Regions from separate parts of the Ancylobacter mangrovi genome, predicted to be linked through region 4. Evidence: riboswitches for the same ligand, from Rfam matches in the RefSeq annotation. Region 4 holds a riboswitch; each other region holds the start of a gene.
The links. A riboswitch is a leader RNA that binds a small molecule or an ion and turns the genes downstream of it on or off. The one in region 4 is predicted to bind cobalamin.
Positions count from the first base shown of each region.

Region 1: linked by a shared signal. The riboswitch ahead of NVS83_RS20245 (CbtB domain-containing protein) and the one ahead of NVS83_RS18475 (CbtB domain-containing protein) in region 4 are both predicted to bind cobalamin.
Region 2: linked by a shared signal. The riboswitch ahead of NVS83_RS20395 (ABC transporter substrate-binding protein) and the one ahead of NVS83_RS18475 (CbtB domain-containing protein) in region 4 are both predicted to bind cobalamin.
Region 3: linked by a shared signal. The riboswitch ahead of NVS83_RS20280 (ribonucleoside-diphosphate reductase subunit alpha) and the one ahead of NVS83_RS18475 (CbtB domain-containing protein) in region 4 are both predicted to bind cobalamin.

Region 1 covers NZ_JANTHY010000010.1:41,591-46,155, reverse strand. Annotated here, with positions in the region: gene NVS83_RS20255 (hypothetical protein) at 1-113, opposite strand, end outside; gene NVS83_RS20250 (CbtA family protein) at 122-865, opposite strand; gene NVS83_RS20245 (CbtB domain-containing protein) at 876-1,085, opposite strand; adenosylcobalamin (AdoCbl) riboswitch at 1,128-1,218, opposite strand; gene NVS83_RS20240 (histidine phosphatase family protein) at 1,291-1,872, shown strand; gene NVS83_RS23575 (hypothetical protein) at 2,106-2,210, opposite strand; gene NVS83_RS20235 (hypothetical protein) at 2,166-2,519, shown strand; gene NVS83_RS20230 (YncE family protein) at 2,900-3,847, opposite strand; gene NVS83_RS23495 (SRPBCC family protein) at 3,874-4,565, opposite strand, start outside.
Region 2 covers NZ_JANTHY010000010.1:74,509-79,073, forward strand. Annotated here, with positions in the region: gene NVS83_RS20385 (cell wall hydrolase) at 1-15, shown strand, start outside; gene NVS83_RS20390 (N-acetylmuramoyl-L-alanine amidase family protein) at 12-806, shown strand; cobalamin riboswitch at 1,180-1,401, shown strand; gene NVS83_RS20395 (ABC transporter substrate-binding protein) at 1,506-2,558, shown strand; gene NVS83_RS20400 (FecCD family ABC transporter permease) at 2,555-3,592, shown strand; gene NVS83_RS20405 (ABC transporter ATP-binding protein) at 3,589-4,371, shown strand; gene NVS83_RS20410 (class I SAM-dependent methyltransferase) at 4,368-4,565, shown strand, end outside.
Region 3 covers NZ_JANTHY010000010.1:51,939-56,503, reverse strand. Annotated here, with positions in the region: gene NVS83_RS20295 (aldo/keto reductase) at 1-743, opposite strand, end outside; gene NVS83_RS20290 (ArsR/SmtB family transcription factor) at 756-1,064, opposite strand; partial or broken gene NVS83_RS20285 (GTP-binding protein) at 1,245-1,343, opposite strand; cobalamin riboswitch at 1,470-1,686, shown strand; gene NVS83_RS20280 (ribonucleoside-diphosphate reductase subunit alpha) at 1,801-4,565, shown strand, end outside.
Region 4 covers NZ_JANTHY010000007.1:285,284-289,848, forward strand. Annotated here, with positions in the region: gene NVS83_RS18470 (serine hydrolase domain-containing protein) at 1-1,137, opposite strand, end outside; cobalamin riboswitch at 1,273-1,499, shown strand; gene NVS83_RS18475 (CbtB domain-containing protein) at 1,533-1,718, shown strand; gene NVS83_RS18480 (CbtA family protein) at 1,732-2,508, shown strand; gene cobU (bifunctional adenosylcobinamide kinase/adenosylcobinamide-phosphate guanylyltransferase) at 2,505-3,011, shown strand; gene cobO (cob(I)yrinic acid a,c-diamide adenosyltransferase) at 3,008-3,637, shown strand; gene NVS83_RS18495 (NINE protein) at 3,737-3,961, shown strand; gene NVS83_RS18500 (cobyric acid synthase) at 4,005-4,565, shown strand, end outside.

The sequences.
Region 1 (4,565 bases), on a different contig from region 4:
GCGGCCGGCAGCGCGAGACACGCCAGCAGGGCGAGCGCGGCGCAGGCTACGACGAATGCCCGCGCCGCGGGGTGCGGATCGCGGGCACCTTCACGAAGGAACGTGGCGGCCAACACGGGCCCTAGCGACCTAGCGCGGCGGCCGGTCTCGTCCGGGAGGAGCCGGCCCCAGCACGCTCGGCAACGTAGCCGAACAGCAGGCCGAGCGTGGTCCACAGGATTGCCTGAATGCCCAGCGATGCGAGGCGGAACTGCCAGAGTAGCGTTGCCGAGAACTGCTCCGGCACTTCGTTGATGTCCGGCAGGGCGTAGTTTGCGATCACTGTCAGAACCACGAAGACGAGACAGGCGAGGATCGTCGCCTGCCAGCCGCCGTAGCGTTCCCACAGCCCGCGCGCCAGTAGGACCGCAGCCAACATGAAGGCGAGCGAGAATGCCAGCATGATGAAGTACAGCTCCGTGCGCGCGCGGATGGTTTCCGGCGAGCCGACCGAAGGCGGATTTGCCGGATATTTCAGGAATGGCACGGCGACGACGGCGATGAACGCCGCGAGCGCCAGCAGCGCCGCAGTCGCGCGCGGGCCAAGTGATCCGACCCGTCCCTGCACGAACGCGAACACCAGGGCGAACAGACCACCGATCGCGGCGCTGTAGACGACGATGCCGGTGAACAGGCCGAGGCCGGCCTGCGTCGTGCGGCTGACGAGTTCAGGTTCTGGAACCTCGCCCGCCGCGTGGCTCATCTGTTCTTCGAAGGCGATGGCGCGATCGACCTGCGGCTCGCCGAACGTCCTGGCGAAGCCGAAGGCAAGTAGACCGGCGAAGAGGCCGACGAGCATTCCCCGCAGCAGAAGAGATCTGACCATGTCCGCCTCCTCAGTGGCACGGAAAGCCGAGGAGATGACGGCCGTCATGCACGAATTCGTGCACGTACATCCCCGAAATCAGGGAGGTTGCGCCCTCTTCCGCTCCCACGAAATAGATGGCAAGCAGAAGCAGCAGGCCGCCGAAGATCGCCCATGGCAAAATCTCGCCTACCGGAATGGGCGCCGGGCGGATGTCGGGTGCAAGGCTGATATCTGACATGGTGCTCTCCCGGGATAGCGCGTCCCGCTGGATGAAAGGCTGGCTCACGGAGCGGGTCTGACTTACGTCCAGAAGAAAGACGTTCACAGCGGCGCGACCGCGCCGGAATTTCACCGGCTTCCGATCCGAGAGCAGACAACGCTATTCCGGTGATCACGTCCGTGTCAATGAAGTACCTAACGTCAGGCATTCAAGTATTCCGTTGATGTCACATCGTCTGATCCTGATCTGTCACGCAGCCACCGAGGCGACCCGGCAGGGAGCTTTCCCCCTCGACGAACCCCTCATCGAAGCAGGGATCACTGCCGCGCGCGCGGCTTCGCGGTGCCTGCCGCGTATCGGGCGCGTGCTCACCAGCCCCTCTCTGCGGGCGCGCCAGACTGCCGCGCTGCTCTGGCCTGATTCTGCCGTCCGGGAAGAACCGGAACTGGGTGATCTCGATGCCGGGCGCTGGGTCGGCCGCCGGCTGGCGGATCTGCAGGCCGAAGAACCTGAAGCGCTTCAGTCTTGGCTGCGCGATCCGGAAGTTTGTCCCCACGACGGCGAGCCGATCGCCGCACTCCGGCTGCGGACCGGACGTTGGCTGAACACATGCGCTCAGGAGCCAGGGCGGACCGCCGCGGTGACGCATGCGGCGGTGATACGTTGCGCCATGCTCCATGTCCTCGAAGCGCCGACGCAGGCGTTCTGGCGCATCGACGTCCCGCCGTTGAGCATCACCGACCTGCGGAGCGACGGCCGGCGGTGGACCCTGCGGGCCATCACCGGCGTGCGCCGGAGCGATTGAAGGCGACCAGCTTGCTCCTCGCCACGGGCGGTGGGTTATTCAGCTGCGATTGGCGCAACTTATCAACGAACCTTCCGAGCAATTTCCCGCATCGCGCGCGCGGGGTTGCCCATGACCGTCTCGCCCGGCTGAACCGATTTCGTCACTGTGGCGCCCACGGCGATGGTCGCTCCTCGCCCGATCACCAGCCAGCGATCGCGACGCCCATTCGTGATGGTCGCGCCTGCCCCCACCTACACGTCGTCCTCGACTTTGACATAGCCCGAGATCGTGGCCGATGGGCAAAGACTGCAATGGTGACCCACGATAACGTCGTGACCGAGGGAACACAGCGGCATGAGCTGGACGTTGTCGCCGATGACAGATTTGGGCCCGACATAGGAAGGCGTCGCGATGATCGTTCCGACGCCGACCTCAATCCGGGGAAAGAGCCTAGGATATATCTGACGGATGTCGAGCAGGCGCCCGCCCGCAGCCTGCACTTTGTCGGCCATGATGCGCCGGAGGGCCGGATTTCCGACGGACACGACTACATCGGGCAGCGGTGTCATTGCCTGCCAATCGTCGCACGTGATCACCGGAATGGCTTCGACGTCGAGGCCGCCGCCGTCAATATCGTCGATATAGGCAATTACCCGAGCACTTGATAGACGCCTTCCAGCATGCTGGTCATCGCCAGGGCCTGGCCCGAAGCGCCGTAGATAGCAATGTCAGGCACGGACACGTTCATTCTCCGATCGGATGCTCACGTACATTACCGGCGCCTCGCTCTAACGCATGTTTGCCTTGGAAGGTTGGACAAAATCCGAGGAGACATTCAGTCTGTCGTTCCGAAGCACCTATCGGGGCATGCTCGCTGTGGCCGGATGATTGGGCAAGTCCGGACGACGAATTCGCCACATCGGACCACGCAATCGGAGGTCCAGGTCACCCACCCCTCAAGCGGCGAGGCAGCCAACTCGGCAGTTCCATCAACGCGCCGCCCGAAGCGCTTCTGTCGGTATGGCTCCGCCTGAGGTCGGTAAGATTAAGGCAAGAGGACGATCATCCGCGGGCCGCCACCGACATCTATCGTCCGGTCGATGGCCCTGTTCTGAAGGTCGAACACGGCAACGGTATCGTCGGCCCAATTGGCCACCAGGACGGAGTTGCCGGTTGCCGCCGCGCCTTCCGGAAAGGAACCGACGCGGAGCGTGCGTTCAATGCTCAGCGAACGGCTATCGACGACGCCCAGCCGTCCGCTCTGCTGGCACGTGACAATGATCTGCCCGTCATCGGGCGTGACCGCGACACCGTACGGCATGAGATCGATCTTCACGCGGGCGAATTCCTTGCGCGCGGAGGTGTCGATGACAGAAAGGTCATTGCTTCGGACATTGGGCACATAGAGCCGCCCACCTTCACGAGAAAGCGCCAAAGCGAAGGGCGCCGTACCGACCGGAATGCTCGCGAGCCGCGCCATCGTCGAGATGTCCACCACGGTGACATCGTTGCTCTCGCGGTCCGCGACGTAGGCGAGGGCGCGCGCATCGTCGACGACGACGTGGGCCGGTGCGCGCCCGACCAGCGCGCGCCCCATCTCACGTCCGGTGGCAGCGTCGAGGCGGATCAGCACGTCCTCGTCCCAGTCGGTAACGAGCAACGTCGCCCCGCCATTCGCCACCGCCAGCCCGAATGGCTCGCCGCCGACGGCGAAGGTCGTTACCTCGCCAGAGGGAAGATCAACGCGGGAGAGCCGCCCGATATCAGGGTGGGAGACGAACAGACGGCTCCCGTCGGGCACAACGGCCAATGATGCAGGAGCGCGGGGCAGGGGGATGGTGCGCTCCACGGCGCCGCGGGTGGCATCGATGATGGCAACGGTGTTCTCCTGCTGGGAGACGACGGCGGCTCGCATTGCCGGCTCCGCCGCGGCGGCGGCGGTCTGCAGGAGCAGGACGGCGCCAGCGGCCGGGGCCAGCACCTTGATGCCCATCGCGGCCAAATGCCGAATTACCCTCGTCACTTCGCCTCGGCCTTCGCCTTGAGGCCGTCCAACCCTTGTTCGACGAACGCGTTCATGGCGGCGATGGCCGCCTCATCATTGAGCTCCTCGGGCGGATAGTTGCTCGTGTCACCCCGATAAAAGCGCGCGCTCCATGCCACCTCGCTGTTCTTTCCGGCGGGCTTCACCTCGATCGTCGAGGTGTAGAAGCTCACCGGGAATGCCTCGACATTCTCGTTCAGCAGACGCCAGGAAAGCCGGCGCTCGCCTACATCGCTTTCGTCCAGACCCTCCGTCAGCGTGCCCTTCTCGAGCGTGAGCGTGCGCTCGGCCCCCGCCGCGTCGCCCCCTGTGGCCTCGACCTTCTTCACCATCGGATGCCAATCGCCAATGCTGCCGAACGCGCTCACGATGGCCCACACGCTCTCGGGAGGCGCGGCGATTTCGACACTCTCGTCCACCTTCTGCGGCGTGGGACCGTGAGCTAGGAGCGGCGACGCGGCGAATGCCATGGCGAGGAGAACGAACAGCGTGGCGAGGACGTGTTGGCGCAGGATCATGACGGGTTTCCGGTCGTGGGTTGCGGGAATGCGTCGGCGGAACATCGGCCGGCAGACCGGAATGGCGTAGAGCGCGACAAGAGCAGCCAACGCCAGGGTCGCGGGAATGCCGGCCGTATCAACCTGCGTCTCGACCGGGCGCTCGCGCG
Region 2 (4,565 bases), on a different contig from region 4:
GGAAGCCGGCAATGACAGGCGTGACGCGTTATACCCGACGTCGTGTCCTCCTCGCGCTCGCAGCATTGGGCTCCGCGGCGCTTGGTCCGGATCAACTGCGCGCCGACTCTGCTCCACCCCTGGTGATATTGGACCCGGGCCATGGTGGTCATGATCCCGGGGCGGTCGGCGTCACCGGTTTGCTGGAGAAGCAGGTTGCGCTCGACATTGCCCGTCTTCTCAAGGCGGAACTGGAACGTACCGGTCACTGCCGCGTGATGCTGACACGCGAGGATGACGTTTTCATCCCGCTCGATGAACGCAGGGCTTGCGCGCAGGCGCACAACGCCGCGCTGTTCGTGTCGCTTCACGCCGACGCGCTCAAGGACCGGTCGGTACGGGGGGCGAGCGTCTACACCTTGGCGCTGCGCGCCTCCGATGCACAGTCCGACGAGCTCGCCCAACGAGAGAACGCTGTCGATCCAAGGGCCATGGAAGAGTATCGATCCTATTCACCTGACGTCGCGGAGATTCTTGCGAGTTTGACTCAAAGAGAAACCCGAATCTTCTCGGCCCGTCTGCAGGATAAAATGGTCAATGCGCTCTCTGCGAAAATACGCATGCTTCATAATCCAGTTCGTAGTGCAAACTTTGTAGTCCTGCGTTCCTTCGAAACGCCCAGCGTTCTGGTGGAAATGGGTTTCATGTCGAACAAGGATGACGAGCAGCTCCTTCATTCCGCCGCCCATCGCCGCGAGGTGGTCGCTTCGCTGAAAGACGGGATTTCTGCAAGTATCAACGGCATGATCAGGCTAGAAAGAGACTAGATGTTGATTGGGATTGAGTATCGCTATCTTCTAGGGTCTTAGGATGATGGCGTCCCGCAAGCCGCCTTGGGAGATCATCTATCAACAGGCTCAGCGCACAGGGACGAATGCGTCGACGCGTTGGCCGAGATCTTTGCACGGTGCTGCGCCTTGCCGCCGGGCGGCCGGCGCAACCGAGCTCCGCGATCATCGACAGCGTCACGCTGCGCTCCACGCCGGCAAGTGCAAAAAGGGTTCGAAGCTGCGCAAGGCGTTGGACATCCGCGGCGATGGCTGGCGACCGCGCGTGGGACCAGCGACCGATACCAGTTGCCAAGCCCACAGGAGAGAGCTCGGCTCCCGCGAAACGCTTGACGTGCAGTTTCTCAAGTTTATCGATGACGCTGATCAAGGTTCTTCGGGCATGCACCCCGGAGCTAAGAGGGAATTCGGTAAGGCGTTCCACGCCGAAGCCGAGGCTGCCCCCGCAACTGTGAGCGGCGAGCCCTCTGCCCTTCGTCCACTGACGTCGCGCATTGCGCCATGCGTCGGGAAGGCCGGGCAGAGCCAGCGTCGACCCGCGAGCCAGGAGACCTGCCGTGATCGCAAGCAATCTTTCGGGCGGGGTGCTCCGAAGGTTGCCGGTCGGCGGCGGCGATTCTCCCCTGTCTTCCGGTTCCCTTTGTGCTTTCCGTCTTCCTCATGGGAAGCGATGAAACAATGTTCAAGACAGTCCTCAGCCATACATCCGCCGCATGCCTCTGGTGCGCGCTGACGCTCGCCCTGCTGGTCGGCTCAGTTCTCGCCGACGCGGCCACAGCAGAGCCGACGCAATACCCGCTCACTCTGGAGAATTGCGGGCAGAAGGTCGTCATCGACCAAGCTCCGAAACGCGTCGTCAGTCTCGGCCAGGCGCAGACCGAAATCCTCTATGCGCTCGGGCTCGGCGACCGCATGGTGGCCACCGCCGTCTGGTTCAGTCCCGTCGCCAAGCCCTATGAGGCGGTCAATGCAAAGGTGAAGCGCCTCGCCGACAACGACCCAAGTTTCGAGGCGGTGGTCGGCCAGGAGCCCGATCTCGTCGTCGCCATGTATGAGTGGCACATCGGCCCGAACGGCATCGTCGGCAAGCGCGATCGGTTCGATGCGGTGAAGGTGCCGGTTTATGTCTCCCCGACCGATTGCATCGGCAAGGACAATACCGGCGCGGGCGATGGGGTGCGCACGGAGCCCTATTCGATGGACCAGCTCTATCAAAACATCCAGGAATACGGCGCGATCTTCGACGTCGCCGACCGGGCGGAGACGCTGATCGCCAGTCTGAAGCAGCGCGAGGCGGACGCTCTCCGCGAGGTGGCCGGGCTGCAGGCGAAGAATATCTCCATGATGATGTGGTTCTCCAGCAAGGACATCAAGGGCGATGCCTTCCTCGCCGGCAAGAATGGCGTCCCAGCTTACATCATGTCGAAGCTCAGTGCCCGCAACATCATCACTACCAACGAGGAATGGCCGCTGGTCGGCTGGGAGACCGTCGCGGCCAACGATCCCGACGTCCTGATCCTGGTCAGGATGGACCGGCGCCGCTTCCCGGCTGATGACCTTGACGCCAAGCTGAACTTCCTCGCTACCGATCCCGTTGCCAGCCAGCTCTCGGCTGTGCGCAACAAGCGGATCGTGGTGGTGGATGTCGGCTCGACCCGCCCGGGCATGGACGCGATCGATGGCATCGAGGCGATCGCCAAGGCCGTCCACGGCTTCGGTCTGGCCAATTGAGCCACGCAGTTCCCAAGCCGAATTGGCCGGCGCGCCTCGCCCTCGCAGTTCTTTCGCTCGCGGCCCTTAGCTTGGCCGTCGCCTTAGCGGTGACGGTCGGCGAGATGGCGATCCCATTGCCGGTCGCCTTTCGTGCGCTCGGCAATGGGCTGTTCGATCTCGGCCTGCCTGTGAGCGCCACCCAGCAAGGGGTGATCTTCGACTACCGGCTGAGCCGCGCCCTGATGGCGGCGCTATGCGGCGGCGCGCTTGCCATCTGCGGAGCCATCCTGCAGGCGCTGCTGCGCAATCCGCTCGCCGAGCCCTATATTCTCGGCGTCTCAGCCGGCGCCTCGACGGGGGCGGTCTGCGTGATGATCCTTGGCTTCGGTGGCGCCACGCTCGGGCTGTCCGGCGGCGCCTTCCTCGGCTCGATCGCGGCGCTGGCGATCGTCGCGCTGCTGGCGGCGGGTGCGGGCGGCGCCAGTGACCGGGTGATCCTTGCCGGCGTCGCCGGCTCGCAGCTGTTCAACGCGGCGACCGCCACCATCGTCACCACGCTGGCCAGCGCCGAGCAGGCGCGCGGCGTGATGTTCTGGCTGCTCGGCAATTTCGGCGGCGTGCGCTGGCCGGATCTCATGGTGGCGACACCGGCGGCGCTCGCCGGCTTCCTCCTCTGCATGATACACGCCAAGGCGCTTGATGCTTTCGCCTTTGGAACCGATGCGGCGGCTGCACTCGGTGTCGCCGTCACCAGGGTGCGGCTGGTGCTGCTCGCGACCACAGCGCTGCTTACCGCCACCATGGTCGCCATCGTCGGCACCGTCGGCTTCGTCGGACTGATCATTCCCCATGCCGCGCGGTTTCTGGTCGGGCCGAGCCATGCCCGCCTGCTGCCCGCCTGCCTCGTGATTGGCGGCATCTTCATGGTTCTTGCCGACATCCTCTCGCGCATCCTGGTGCCGCAGCAGATCCTGCCCATCGGCATCGTCACCGCGCTGTTCGGCGCACCCGCCTTTGCGTTCATCCTCTATCGCGCGAGGCGGCCGGCATGACGCTCGCGGCGCAGGATGTCCGCTGGGGCGTCGGCGGACAGATGCTCGTCGACGGTGTCAATCTCTCCGCCGAACCCAACCGCATCCTCGGGCTCATCGGTCCCAACGGTTCCGGCAAATCCAGCCTGCTGCGCCTGCTCTGCCGGTTGCGCAAGGTGGCGAGCGGGGTGGTGACCCTCGACGACCGTGACATAGCCGAAATGTCTCGGCGCGATCTCGCTCGGCGCCTCGCCTTCGTCGAACAGCAGGCGACGACAGAGGTCCAGCTGACCGTGTGCGACGTCGTCCGCCTCGGACGAACGCCCCATCGCACCGCCCTCGCGTCGTGGACCGCAGCGGACGAGCGGGCGGTCGATACCGCGCTGGAGCGGGTCGGCCTTGCCGAGCGCCACGACCAGCTCTGGCACACGCTGTCGGGAGGCGAGCGTCAGCGCGTCCACATCGCCCGTGCCCTGGCACAGGAGCCGCGCGAGCTCATTCTCGACGAGCCGACCAACCACCTCGACATCCAGCACCAGCTTTCGATCCTCGGTCTGGTCCGTCGCCTCGGCGTGACCTGCATTGTCGCACTCCACGACCTCAATCTTGCGTCCATGTTCTGCGATCAGATCGGCGTCCTGTCCTCCGGCAGGCTGGTCGCGCTCGGTCCGCCCGAAAGCGTCCTGACGCCCGAGCTCATTCGAGACGTGTTCGGTGTAGAGGTGCTGATCCGAGAGGCAGCCGGCGGCCGCCGTTACATTGAATACGTCCTCGATCACGAATTGCGAGACATGCCATGAGTCATCCGGACATCACCGACCTCCAATCCGCTGTGACCGCACACTGGAGCGCCCGTGCGCCGCTTTTTGACGGCGTCGCCTCTCATGTCGCCAAGCGCGATCTCTGGCGGGAGGTGCTTAAGGCGGCATTTCAGGCCGAGATCCCCAGCGACGTAGTCGATCTCGGCTGCGGCACTGGCGCCTGCGCGATCATC
Region 3 (4,565 bases), on a different contig from region 4:
TCGTCGACCTGCGGGCCACCCTGGGCGCCGCCGGAGGCGATGCGGCCGGCGGGCAGCGGTTCGCCGCGGCGGATGCGGCCGGTGAGCCGGCCCCAGCCGAGCGGGCTCCACACCATCAACCCGACGCCCTGGTCGAGTCCGAGGGGCATCAGCTCCCACTCATAGTGACGACCGATCAGCGAATAATAGCCCTGATAGGCGACATAACGGCCGAGGCCGTATTTCTCCGACGTCGCCAGGGCCTTCATCAGGTGCCAGCCGGAAAAATTCGAGGCGCCGATATAGCCGATCTTGCCGGCGCGGGTCAGGTCGTCGAGCGCGTGAAGGGTCTCCTCGACCGGGGTGAGCGCGTCGAAGCCGTGCATGAAATAGACGTCGATATGGTCGGTGTCGAGCCGCCTGAGGCTCGCCTCGCAGGCCCGCACGATGTGGTAGCGCGAGGAGCCCTTCTCGTTCGGTCCGTCGCCGGTCGGGAAGGTCGCCTTGGTGGAGATGAGCACCTTGTCGCGCCGGCCCTTGATGGCCTGGCCGAGGATCTCCTCCGACACGCCCTGCGAATAGACGTCCGCGGTGTCGAAGAAGTTCACGCCGGCATCGAGGCAGAGATCGACGAGGCGCGTCGCTTCGGCGACGTCGGTCTGCCCCCAGCGCTGGAAGAATTCGTTGGAGCCGCCGAACGTGCCGGTGCCGAGGCTGAGCACGGGCACCTTAAAGCCGGAACGTCCGAGTTGCCGGTATTCCATGAACAAATCTCCTCAGGTGTTGTGCTGGCCGAGAATGGCATCGAGAAGTCCCGGGAACCGAAGATTGACGTCGTGTCGGCGGACGCTGTTGACGACCTCGACCCCTCTGCGCTCCGAACGGATGAGCCCCGCCTCGCGCAGGATGCGGTGATGATGTGAAACGGTAGATGGCGGCAGCGCCTCGCACGCCTCGCTGCAGTTCATGCTGCCTTTGGCCAGCAGCTTCTTGACGATGTCCCGCCGGGAGGCATCCGACAAAGCGTGCAGAATGCCATCGAGCGTGAGTTCACCGGCCGGGGGATGATGGAACGTGCGGACCATGAGTTCTTCTAGCCGAACGTTTCAACATTTCAAGAATATGGAAATATAGACGCGGCACATGCTCTACACATTTCCGGCACCAGCCGCGGCGGCCAGCCCGCGTCGCCTAATTCTCGCGCGCCTCGACTATGCGGCGCGCCGCGTCGTGAAATCCACGCCGCGAGCCGTCGCGCCGGGTCTCCCCTCGCCGTTGGCCAGCACATGGTTAAGAAGGGCGGTCTTGCCGGCGCCGAGACAGCCGGAAAGCGCCGCGACCGGAAGGCGAGGTTCCGCGCATATATGCACGCTACTCTTGCATGCTGATGCAGCGTACCATTTTCATGGAGAATGAAGCCGGATCAAGCCCTGCGCTCGTCATATCCGGAATAAACTGATCCAGATATTGACCTCATGAGACGATAAGGCGCTAAATATGGACGTCACGGTCCCTCGAATCGCGAGATGAGAGGGCTAAGAGGGAAGCCGGTGTGACGCCGGCGCTGCCCCCGCAACTGTAAGCGGCGAGCCGATATCCAGCCCTGCTCCAGACGGCACAGGGGGTCACTGAGGCGACGAGCCTTGGGAAGACGGATGGAGGCACGGACCCGCGAGCCAGGAGACCTGCCGCGACACCGATGAAACGTCCTCGGGCGGGGTGTCCCGGTGGAACGCATTGGTCGTGCGCCGGTCTGCTTCCGCTTCACGCTCCATGTCGTCTCCGCTCGGCCCTTGCCCCATGCAACGGGGTCTGCAGCCGATGTCTCCCAGTCTCGAAACCGAACGCCCGCTCGTCCGGGCGCCCCTGCCCCACGCGCCCGCGGGGGCCGTCGCCGCCATGCCCGCCTACCAGGTGATCCGGCGCAACGGCGCCGTCACGCCGTTCGACGCCGCGAAGATCGCAGTGGCGCTGACCAAGGCGTTTCTCGCCGTGGAAGGCTCCAGCGCTGCCGCCTCGCGCCGCGTGCACGACATCGTCGCCGGGCTCACCGAGCAGATCGTCGCCGGTCTGACGCGGCGCGCCGATGCCGGGCGCACCTTCCATATCGAGGACGTGCAGGACCAGGTGGAGCTCGCCCTGATGCGCGGCGAGCACCACAAGGTCGCCCGCGCCTATGTGCTCTATCGTGAGGAACGGGCGAAGGAGCGGGCGGTGGCGAAGGCTGTGCCGGCCGCCGCGCCGGCGCTGCGCATGAAGGGGACTGACGGCGCGCTGGTTCCGCTCGACGAGGCGCGACTCGCCACGCTCGTCGAGGAGGCGACATCCAGCCTCGCCGACGTCTCGGGCGAGGCGATCCTCACCGAGACCCACCGCAACCTCTATGACGGCATCGCCGAGGACGAGCTGGCGCTCGCCCCCATCCTCGCCGCGCGCACGCTGATCGAGACCGAGCCGAACTACTCCCGCGTCTCCGCCCGGCTCCTGCTCGACAAGCTGCGCCGCGAGGCACTGTCCTTCATTGCCGGACAGCCTGAGCAGGCAACGCAGGCGGAGATCGCGGAACGCTATGGCGAGTACTTCCACGCCTACATCGCGCGCGGCATCGACGAGGAGCTGATCGACCCCGAGCTTGCCCGCTTCGACCTCGAGCGGGTGGCGGGCGCCCTGCTGCCCGAACGCGATTTGCAGTTCGACTATCTCGGCCTGCAGACGCTCTACGACCGCTATTTACTGCACGCGCGCGGCATCCGCTTCGAGCTGCCGCAGGCCTTCTTCATGCGCGTCGCAATGGGGCTTACCCTGCGCGAGGTCGACCGCGAGGCGCGGGCCATCGAATTCTACCGGCTGCTCTCCTCCTTCGATTTCATGGCCTCGACGCCGACCCTGTTCAATGCCGGTACGCTGCGTCCGCAGCTTTCCTCCTGCTTCCTCACCACCGTGGCCGACGATCTCGACGGCATCTTCAAGGCGATCAAGGACAACGCGCTGCTCGCCAAATATTCCGGCGGCCTCGGCAATGACTGGACGCGGGTACGCGGCCTCGGCGCCCACATCAAGGGCACCAATGGCGAGAGCCAGGGCGTGGTGCCGTTCCTGAAAGTGGCCAACGATACCGCCATCGCGGTGAACCAGGGCGGCAAGCGCAAGGGGGCGGTCTGCGCCTATCTGGAGACCTGGCACGTCGACATCGAGGAATTCCTCGACCTGAGGAAGAACACCGGCGACGACCGCCGGCGCACTCACGACATGAACACCGCCAACTGGGTGCCGGACTTGTTCATGGAACGCGTCCAGAGCGACGGGCCGTGGACGCTGTTCTCGCCCGACGAGACACCGGATCTGCACGATCTCACCGGCGCCGCCTTCAGGACCGCCTACGAGGCCTACGAGGCAAGAGCCGCGCGGGGCAAGATGAAGGTCCATCGCACGGTGCGTGCGCTCGACCTGTGGCGGCGCATGCTGACCATGCTGTTCGAGACCGGCCACCCCTGGGTTACCTTCAAGGACCCGTGCAACCTGCGCTCGCCGCAGCAGCATGTCGGCGTCGTGCATTCCTCGAACCTGTGCACCGAGATCACGCTGAACACGTCGTCCGACGAGGTGGCGGTGTGCAATCTCGGCTCGGTGAACCTGCTGGCGCATGTCACGCCCGACGGGCTCGACCGTGAGCGGCTGGCGCGCACCGTGAAGACGGCGATGCGGATGCTCGACAACGTCATCGACATCAATTTCTACACCATCCCGGAAGCCCGCCGCTCGAACCTGCGCCACCGTCCGGTCGGCCTCGGCATCATGGGCTTCCAGGACGCGCTGCAGGCGCTGCGCATTCCCTACGGCTCCGATGACGCTGTGCGCTTCGCGGATGCGAGCATGGAAGTTGTGAGCTTCCACGCCATCGCCGCCTCCTGCGACCTCGCCGCCGAGCGCGGGCGTTATCCGAGCTTCGAGGGGTCGCTGTGGTCGAAGGGCATATTGCCAATCGACAGCATCGAGCTGCTGGCAGAGGCTCGCGGTTCGCTCGACCTCGACCGCTCAACGACGCTGGATTGGGAAGGGTTGCGCGCCAAGGTGAAGTCCACCGGCATGCGCAATTCCAACACCATGGCCATCGCCCCGACCGCGACCATCTCCAACATCTGCGGCGTGTCGCAGTCGATCGAGCCGGCCTACCAGAACCTCTTCGTCAAATCGAACATGTCCGGCGACTTCACCGTTGTGAACGCCGCACTCGTGCGCGACCTCAAGGCCCGCGGCCTGTGGGACGAGGTGATGGTCTCCGACCTCAAATATTACGACGGCAGCGTCGGCCAGATCGACCGCATCCCGGACGACCTCAAGGCGCTCTATGCCACCGCCTTCGAGATCGACGCGTCCTGGCTGATCGAGGCGGCGGCGCGGCGGCAGAAATGGATCGACCAGTCGCAGTCGCTCAACCTCTACGTAGCCAACCCCTCGGGTAGGAAGCTCGACGAGACCTACCGGCTGGCCTGGAAGCGCGGCTTGAAGACGACCTATTACCTGCGCTCGCGCTCGGCCACCCATGTCGAGAAATCGACGCTGAAGGGTACGGACGGCAAGCTGAA
Region 4 (4,565 bases):
GAACGCGCCCTGATCCGGGTCCCGGTAGAGCCCGGCGGTGCTGACCACCACGAGGTCGAGCGCGGGGACGATGAAGATGCGCTGGCCGCCAAGACCGATCGCGGCAATCCAGCTCACCTCCCCGCCCGCATGCGGCGAGGCGCCGATCCACCACTGGTAGCCGTAGCGCATCGGCCGCCAGCCCTCGAAGCGCGGCGCGGTCGATTCGGTGATCCAGTCCTGGGAGACGACGCGCCGCCCCTTCCAGACGCCGCCGTCGAGCACGAGCTGCCCGATCTTGGCCATGTCGCGCGCAGTGAGCCTCAGCCCGCTGGCGGCGGCGGCATCGCCATTGCTCATCGCCACCCATTCGAACATGTCGATGCCCAGCGGCTCGAACAGCGCTTCGCGCGCGAAGCCCTCCAGCCTTTCGCCGCTCGCCCGCTCCAGAGCGCCGCCGAGCAGCGTCGTGGCGCCGCCGCTATATTCCCAGCGCGTGCCGGGCCGTGCGCTCATCGGCCGCGACAGCACATAGGCATAGGGGTCGGCGGCCTCGTACATCAGCCGCTCGTCATTGGCCGGGCTCCACCACGGCCCGCCTTCGTTCCAGGTGAAGCCCGGCGTCATGGTCAGCAGGTCGCGCAGCGTGACGGCACGGACCTCCGGCGCGGCGTTTCCGGTCTCGGCGGGGAAGAAATCGAGGATCGGCGCGTCGAGCCTGCCGAGCATTCCGCGGTCGCGCGCGATGCCGAAAAGAAGCGACACCACGCTCTTGGTCACCGAACGCAGATCGTGCAGGCGCCCGGCATCGTGGTCGACGAGGCCGATGTCCTCGCCCCACCGCTCGTCGCGCCCGGAGGCGTAGGCCTCGTAGACCAGCCTGCCATGGCGGATCACCAGCAGCGCATGCACGTTCGGCCGGTCCGGGTTCTCCAGCCGCGCGCCGATCGTGCACAGAAGGGCGGGATCGAGCCCGACCGAGGCCGGGGCGGCGACCTCCCAGCCCTCGCCGGCGGCCGGCGGCGCCCCGCAGGGCAGCGGCGCCGAGCGCGCGGGCGCCCCGGACATGGCGATGGAAAGGACCACGGCGAGGATGGCGACGAGCATCGGCAGGCGCGCCGGAGCGCCTCGTCCCGACCATGCGGACCACCCGGCCATGCGCTCTCCTCCCCGCGCGCGGCCATGCTGGCAGCGCGCCGCAGCGAAGCCATGAGAGACCCTACCACGGTGCCGCAAGATGCCGCGGCGGCGCCGAATGCCGCACATGGCGATTGCAGTCGCGACGCTGACGCCTATAGTTGCCCTGTCGTCGGTTCCCGTGGTGACACGGGACGCAAGACGGGAACGCGGTGGGGTGGAGAGCGAAAGCCTTCCGCCGATTCCGCGGCTGCCCCCGCAACTGTAAGCGGTGAGCCCCCTCCACTGGCCATTGGCGCAAGTCACTGGGATTCGTCCCGGGAAGGCGGAGGAAAGGGCCAAGACCCGCGAGCCAGGAGACCGGCCGGCGACAGAACCCGAACCGGCCCTCGGGTGGAGGGCCAAAGGAGACTGGCATGAAGACCTCCCACAGCCCCGTCGCGGCTGCCTCCCACGAATCGACCGCCTCGCGCGCCGTCCAGCTCACCTTCGTCGCGCTGCTCGGCGTGTTCGTGATCGGCGGCGTGGGCTTCTCCCATATCAGCGCCGTCCACAACGCCTCGCACGACGTGCGCCACGCCAACGCCTTCCCCTGCCACTGAGGAAGCGTTCGACATGTCGCTGTTCAGGACTTTGCTGTTCACTGCCGCTCTCGCCGGCATAGGTACTGGAGTAGTGGTTGCCGGCATCCATATGGTCGGCACCGCGCCCCTCATCCTCAAGGCCGAGGTATACGAGGAAGCCGGCGACGCCGTGCCGGCCGCCCACTCCCACGATGCCGCCACCGCGCACGAGGCCGGCGCCGGGGAAACAGCCGCCACCACCGCGGTCGCCGCGCACGTGCACGACGACGAGGGCTGGGAGCCGGCCAACGGCTTCGAGCGCAACGGCCTCACCTTCGTGTTCATGGCGCTCACCGGCTTCGGCTTCGCGCTGCTGCTGCTGGCGGCGAGCGAGCTCGCCGGCGGGTTGAAGGACTGGCGGCAGGGGATATTGTGGGGCTTCGCCGGCTTCGCGGTGTTCACCATCGCCCCCGAAATCGGCCTTCCGCCGGAGCTTCCCGCCATGCCGGCCGCCGACCTCATGGCGCGCCAGCTCTGGTGGATCGGCACCGCCGCCGCCACCGCGACCGGGCTCGGCCTGCTGGTGTTCGGCCGCTCGCCGCTGCTCGCCGCCCTCGGCGTGGCGGTGATCGTGGTGCCACACGCCATCGGCGCGCCGCAGCCGCCGAGCTACGAGACGCCGATCCCCGAAGCGCTGCACCACAGCTTCGTGGTGGCGAGCACGGTCGCGAGCTTCGTGTTCTGGGCGCTGCTCGGCGGGCTCTGCGGCTATCTGCGCCCGCGCTTCGCCGCGCAGGCCTCCGCGCCGCTCGCGGCCCGGCCGGCGTGAGCCTCACCTTCGTCCTCGGCGGCGCCCGCTCGGGCAAGAGCCGGCACGCCGAGGAACTGGTCGAGCGCCTCGCCCCGCCCTGGACCTACATCGCCACCGCCGAGGCCCATGACGCGGAGATGGCGGAGCGCATCGCGCTCCACCGCTCCCGCCGCCCGGCGGACTGGCACACGCTCGACGCGCCGCACAACCTCGCCGCCGCCCTTGCCGGCCTGTCGGCGGATCGCCCGGCGCTGGTCGACTGCCTGACGCTCTGGCTCACCAACCGCATGCTGGCCGGGGCCGACGTCGCGGCCGAGAGCGCCGCGCTCGCCGCCGCGCTCGGCGCGTGCGAGGCGCCGCTGGTCGTGGTCTCCAACGAGGTCGGGCTCGGCATCGTGCCGGACAACGCGCTCGCCCGGCGCTTCCGCGACGCGCAGGGCCGGCTCAACCAGATGGTTGCCGAGAAGGCCGACCGGGTGATCTTCATGGTCGCCGGGCTTCCCATGAGGGTCAAAGGATGAGCGACATCCCCGCCGAAGAGGCCGCCCGCCACCGCGCGAAGATGGAAAAGCGCAAGGCGGTGCAGGACGCCGAGGTCGCCTCGAAGACGCAGGAAAAGGGCCTGCTGATCGTCCACACCGGCGCCGGCAAGGGCAAGTCGACCGCCGCCTTCGGCCTCGCCCTGCGCACGCTGGGCCAGCCGGAGGGACAGGCGGGCACGCGGGTCGGCGTCGTCCAGTTCATCAAGGGCGCCTGGCACTCGGCCGAGCGCGACGCGCTCGCGGCCTTCGGCGCGCGTGTTGAATGGCACACCATGGGCGAGGGCTTCACCTGGGAAACGCAGGACCTCGCCCGCGACACCGCCGCCGCCCGCCGCGCGTGGGAGAAGGCGTGCGAGTTGATGGCCGACGAGAGCATCGGCCTCCTCATCCTCGACGAACTCAACATCGCGCTGCGCTACGACTACCTCCCCCTCGACGAGGTGATCGCGACGCTCGAAGCCCGCCGTGAGGGGCTGCACGTCGTCGTCACCGGCCGCAACGCGAAGCCGGCGCTGATCGAGGCGGCCGACCTCGTCACCGAGATGACGCTGGTCAAGCATCACTTCAAGGCCGGGGTGAAGGCGCAGAAGGGCATCGAATTCTGATGGCCTTCCGCGCCGCGCGACCTCGAAATTCCGCTGAGGCATCCTTATGTGAGGAAAGGCGCCGGCTGTCGCGGCGCGGCTTCAGGGAGTTCCGCGCCGATGCGCTCCACCCCCATCGCCTATCTGTTCTGGTTCTTCGGCCTGATCGGTGTGTGCGGCATCCACCGCTTCTATGCCGGCCGCTACTGGACCGGCGCGCTGTGGCTGCTGACCGTCGGCCTGCTGGGCATAGGCCAGCTCGTCGACCTGTTCCTGATCCCGGGCATGGTGCGCGAGGCCAATCTCGAGCGCCGCGTGGACTATCTGGAATCGCGCCGGGCCTGACCGGCCCGCGCGGCGCGGGCGTGCCATGAGGGCACGCGCCCTCATGTTCCAGGGTACCGGCTCGGATGTCGGCAAGTCGCTGATCGTTGCCGGCCTAGCCCGCGCCTTTTCCAATCGCGGGCTCAAGGTCCGCCCCTTCAAGCCGCAGAACATGTCGAACAACGCCGCCGTCACTGCCGACGGCGGCGAGATCGGCCGCGCTCAGGCGCTGCAGGCCCGTGCCGCGCGGATCGCCCCCTCCGTCCACATGAATCCGGTGCTGCTGAAGCCGCAGAGCGACATCGGCGCGCAGGTCGTGGTGCAGGGCCGCGCCCGCGGCAATGCGAAGGCGGCCGATTACCAGCGCCTCAAGCCCTCTCTCCTCGCCGCCGTGATGGAGAGTTACGAGCGCCTCGCCGCCGAGGCCGACCTCGTGCTGGTGGAGGGCGCGGGCTCGGCCTCCGAGATCAATCTGCGCGCCAACGACATCGCCAATATGGGCTTCGCCCGTGCCGCCAACGTGCCCGTCGTGCTGATCGGCGATATTGATCGCGGCGGCGTCATCGCCAGCCTCGTCGGCACGCGGGCGGTGCTGGCGGAGGAGGACGCGGCGATGATCCGCGGC